Regions from separate parts of the Amycolatopsis sp. NPDC101161 genome, predicted to be linked through region 1. Evidence: predicted binding sites of a transcription regulator. Region 1 holds the regulator's gene; the other holds the start of a gene.
What was found. The regulator HspR, encoded in region 1, represses chaperone genes until heat shock. The targets are predictions, from matches to a motif close to ANNTTGAGTNNNNNNNACTCAANNT.

Region 1 (2,456 bases):
CTTCGGCGGGCTCGGCGACATCCTCGGCGGGCTGTTCGGCCGCGGCCGGACGACGGCGGGTGCGACGGCCAACCGGCCGCAGCGCGGCGCCGACGTCGAGACGGACGTGCGGATCGACTTCGTCGAGGCGGTCAAGGGCGCGACCCTGCCGCTGCGGCTGTCGAGCCCGGCGACCTGTTCGACGTGCGGCGGCAACGGCGCGAAGCCGGGGACGTCGCCGCGGACCTGCCCGACCTGTTCCGGGTCGGGGCTGGTCAGCCGCAGCCAGGGCGCGTTCGCCTTCTCCGAGCCGTGCCGCGACTGCCGTGGCCGCGGGACGATCATCGACGACCCGTGCCCGGAGTGCGGTGGCGAGGGCGTCAGCACGCGGACTCGCACGCTGACCGTCCGGATCCCGCCGGGCGTCGAAGACGACCAGCGGATCCGGCTGGCGGGCCAGGGCGAGCCGGGCCGGGGTGGCGCGCAAGCGGGCGATCTGTACGTCCGGGTGCACGTGGCCCCGCACGCGTTGTTCGGCCGCAAGCCGAAGTCGCTCGACCTGACGCTCACCGTGCCGGTGGACTTCACCGAGCTGACGCTCGGCACCACCATCACGGTGCCGACGCTGGACGCCAAGGTCTCGCTCAAGGTGCCGCCGGGCACCGCGAGCGGGCGGGTGTTGCGCGTGCGCGGCAAGGGCATCGCCAAGCGCGACGGTTCGCAAGGTGACCTGCTCGTCACCCTCCAGGCGGCGATTCCCGCCAAACTGGACGACAAGGCGCGCGAGGCACTGCAGGCGTACGCCGAGGCGATGGCCGGGCACGACCCCCGGCCCGAGATCACTGAGCTGCTCGAAGGCAGGTGAGTGCGGTGTTCGGCGGGATTCCGCAGGAGGGCGACGAAGAGACCCCGGTGTTCGTCATCTCGGTGGCGGCCCAGCTCGCCGGGATGCACGCGCAGACGTTGCGCACGTACGACCGGCAGGGCCTGGTGTCGCCGGGCCGCACCGCCGGCGGCGGGCGGCGCTACTCGATGCGGGACATCGCGTTGCTGCGCGAGGTGCAACGTCTGTCGCAAGAGGACGGTGTGAACCTGGCCGGCATCAAGCGCATCATCGAGCTGGAGAACCAGGTCGACGCGCTGAGGGCCCGGCTTTCGGAGATCACCGAGGAACTGGCGGCGGCGTACGCGGCGGCGGAACAGGCCGCGGCGGCGGCGCACGCGTCCTACCGGCGGGACCTGGTCCCGCTCAACCAGCAGACGGCGATGGTGGTCTGGCGGCCGAAGCGCCGCTGACCGCTGAAGCGAAGAGGGCCTCCCCGGGCAACCGGAGAGGCCCTCTTGCGTTAGAGCTCCAATCGGGGCCAGGCGGCCAAATCCGCCAGCATCCGGCGGTCGTGTGTCGCCACCACCACCGCGGCCGGCGTCTTCAGCAACGCCTCCGTCAGCTCGTCGACCAGCGTGGCCGACAGGTGGTTGGTCGGCTCGTCGAACACCAGCAAGTCCGGGCGTCCTGCCAGGCGCAAGGCCAGGTCGAGCCGGCGCTGCTGGCCCTGGGACATCCGGCCCACCGGGGTCCGCAACGCTTCCGCGTCGAGCAAGCCCACGGCCGAGAACGGAACCCCCTCCCGCTCGAACAGCCGGCGAGCCGTGAGCTCCTCCGGCCACGACGGGACTTCCTGGCCCACCAACGCGATCCGGGCGTCGGGAGCTCGCCGGACCGTCCCGCTCGTCGGGGCCAGCTCGCCGGTCAGGGCCGACAGGAGCGTCGACTTGCCCGTTCCGTTTCCGCCCGTGACGAGCAGCCGGTCGCCGCGGGCGATCGTCAACGTGACCGGCCCGCGGAGGCGGCCGGCCACCGCGACCTCGTGCACGTCGATCAGCGAACGGCGAGACTCCGTGCCGAAATCGGGCCAGCGCAACGACAACGGTGGCTCCGGCACCGTCACGCGGTGCGCCTCCAGCGCGGCCCGCTCGCGGTTCAGCGCCTGGACCACACCGGGCGCGTGCGACTGGCGCTTGTGCCGTCCGGTGCCCTTGTCCGGCCGCCAGCTCGTGCTGAGCCGGTCGCGGGCCTGCGTCACCGCGAGTGTCAGCTGCCGGTGGGTGTCCTGCTGCTCCTCGAACTCCTGGAGCCAGCGCTCGCGGTCGCGGCGGCGACCGTCCTGCCAGGCCTGGTACCCGCCTGCGTACGTCCGCGGGCGGCCGTCCTGGCTGGGGTCGAGGTCGAGGAACTCCGAAGCGACGTCGGCGAGCAGCGCGCGGTCGTGGCTGACCAGGGCGACGCCGCCGTCGTGCCCGCGCAGGCGGGTGGTGAGGAACGCGAGGCCGTCAGCGTCGAGGTGGTTGCCGGGCTCGTCGAGCAGCAGGAAGTCGTGCCGCGCGCCGAGCAGGCAGGCCAGGCGCACGCGGTAGCGCTGCCCGACCGAGAGCGTGCTCAGTTCGCGGCTTCGGTCGGTGCACGCGGCGAGCGCTTC
Region 2 (2,456 bases), on a different contig from region 1:
CGTCGAGCAGTACCGCAAAACGAGCAACCCGGTGTGGCTGCGCGACCGCGACGAGATCGAGCCCCTCTTCGGCGAATGGGAGCTGATGGAACCGGGCATCGTGCATCTGCCGGACTGGCGGCCGGACCGGAAGCTGAACGCCCTGGAGGCCGAGGCGCGGCCGTTCGCCTGGTGCGGCATCGGGGTCAAGCCGGGCTCGTGAGCGAAGGAGCGCCGATCGCCCCGGCCGGGGTGGACACCGACAAGCCGTCCGCGGCGCGCGTCTACGACTGGTACCTCGGCGGCGACCAGCACTGGGCGGTCGACCGCGAGTTCGGCCGGCGCGTGGAGAAGGTGTGGCCGCTGATCCGGCCGATCTCGCGGCAGAACCGCGCGTTCATGAACCGGGTGGTCTCGGCGGCGGTGGACGCGGGCGTCCGCCAGTTCGTCGACCTCGGCTCCGGCGTGCCGACCGCGGGCAACGTGCACGAGATCGTCCGCGACCGGCTGCCCGCCGGCGAGCGCGCGTCGGTCGTCTACGTCGACTACGAACCGGTGGCGGCCGCGCACTCGCGGCTGATCCTCGAACGCGAAGGCGCGACGGACTGGGCCGGCCTCGTCGAGCGGGACATCCGGCGGCCGGCGGCGATCTTCGCCGACCCGGTGACGGCCTCGCTCATCGACTGGTCGCGTCCGGTGTGCCTGCTGATGATCACGGTGATGCACTTCATCGGGCCGTCCGACGACCCCGAGGGGCTGATGGCGGCCTACCGCGAGAAGCTCGCGCCGGGCAGCTGGCTGGCGTTGACGCACGGCACGTGCCGCGACGACGCGCCGCCGGAGCGCGCCGCGGAGGTGAAGCGGTTCATCGACGCCTACCGCGACACGTCGAACCCGGCGTGGCTGCGCTCGGCCGACGAGCTGCTCCCGTGGTTCGGCGGCTGGCCGCTGCTCCCGCCAGGGATGACATCGCTGCCGGACTGGCGCCCGGAGGAGCCGCCGACACCGATCGACGCGGAGACGCGGCCCTTCGCCTGGTGCGCCGTCGCTCGCCGCCCGTCGCTCTGACCTGCGGTTTCCCTGATCGCTGTGGGCGAACGCACCATCGGAAACAAACACACCCATCGGAGAGTTGAGCTAGGCAGACTCAACTACACGAGGAGTGCACATGTCCGACACCCGCCTCCTGCCCGTGCTCCCGCTCGATGACGACGTCGTGCTGCCGGGCATGGTCGTCCCGCTCGACCTGACCGACACCGAGACCCGGGCAGCGGTGGAGTCCGCCCAGGCCAACACCCCCAGCCAGGCGTCGTTCCCGGGTATCCGGTCGACCGGCGCCACCAAGGCCGAGGTCCTGATCGTGCCCCGCGTCCACGGTGAGTACGCCGAGTACGGCACCGTCGCGACCGTCGAGCGCATCGGCCGCGTGCCCGGCGGCAAGGCCGCCGTCCTGCTGCGCGGCACGTCCCGCGCGCTCGTCGGCCGGATCGCCGACGGCCCCGGTGCCGCCCGCTGGGTGCACGCCGAAGGCGCCCCCGAGACCACGAACGACCAGACCGCCAAGCTCGCGGCCGAGTACAAGGCCGTCGTCATCTCGATCCTCCAGCAGCGCGGCGGCTGGCAGCTGATCGACGCCGTCCAGCAGGTCGAGGACGCGTCCGCGATCGCCGACCTGTCCGGCAACGCGCCGTACCTGTCCACCGACCAGAAGCTCGAGCTGCTCGGCGCCCTGGACGTCACGGTCCGCCTGGAGAAGGCGCTCGAGTGGAGCAAGGAGCACCTGGCCGAGCTCGAGGTGACCGACACGATCCGCAAGGACGTCGCCGAAGGCATGGAGAAGCAGCAGAAGGAGTTCCTGCTGCGCCGCCAGCTCGAGGCGATCCGCAAGGAGCTCGGCGAGCTCGACGGCACCGCGCAGGACGACGACTACCGCGCCCGCGTCGAAGGGGCCGAGCTGCCCGACGCCGTCAAGAAGGCCGCGCTGGCCGAGGTGGACAAGCTGGACCGCACGTCCGAGCAGTCCCCCGAGGGCGGCTGGATCCGCACGTGGCTGGACACCGTCCTGGAGCTGCCCTGGAACGAGCGCACCGAGGACATCTACGACATCGCGGCCGCGCGGGCCGTGCTCGACGCCGACCACGCCGGACTCGACGACGTCAAGGAACGCATCATCGAGTACTTGGCCGTGCGCAAGCGTCGTGCCGAGTCGGGTCTCGGCCCGGTCGGTGGCCGGCGTTCCGGTGCCGTGCTCGCCCTCGCGGGCCCTCCCGGGGTCGGCAAGACGTCGCTGGGTGAGTCCGTCGCGAAGGCCATGGGCCGCAAGTTCGTCCGGGTGGCGCTGGGCGGCATCCGCGACGAGGCGGAGATCCGCGGTCACCGCCGCACGTACGTCGGCGCGCTGCCCGGCCGGATCGTCCGCGCCATCAAGGAAGCCGGCTCGATGAACCCGGTCGTGCTGCTCGACGAGATCGACAAGG

Region 2: a site for HspR is predicted at 1,109-1,133, ahead of lon (endopeptidase La). Genes of this name have one in related genera too.

What each region holds. Positions count from the first base shown of each region.
Region 1 covers NZ_JBIWPI010000002.1:1,943,514-1,945,969, reverse strand. Annotated here, with positions in the region: gene dnaJ (molecular chaperone DnaJ) at 1-844, shown strand, start outside; gene ACIRSS_RS20645 (heat shock protein transcriptional repressor HspR) at 850-1,275, shown strand; gene ACIRSS_RS20640 (ATP-binding cassette domain-containing protein) at 1,326-2,456, opposite strand, start outside.
Region 2 covers NZ_JBIWPI010000004.1:614,671-617,126, forward strand. Annotated here, with positions in the region: gene ACIRSS_RS30515 (SAM-dependent methyltransferase) at 1-202, shown strand, start outside; gene ACIRSS_RS30520 (SAM-dependent methyltransferase) at 199-1,047, shown strand; gene lon (endopeptidase La) at 1,148-2,456, shown strand, end outside.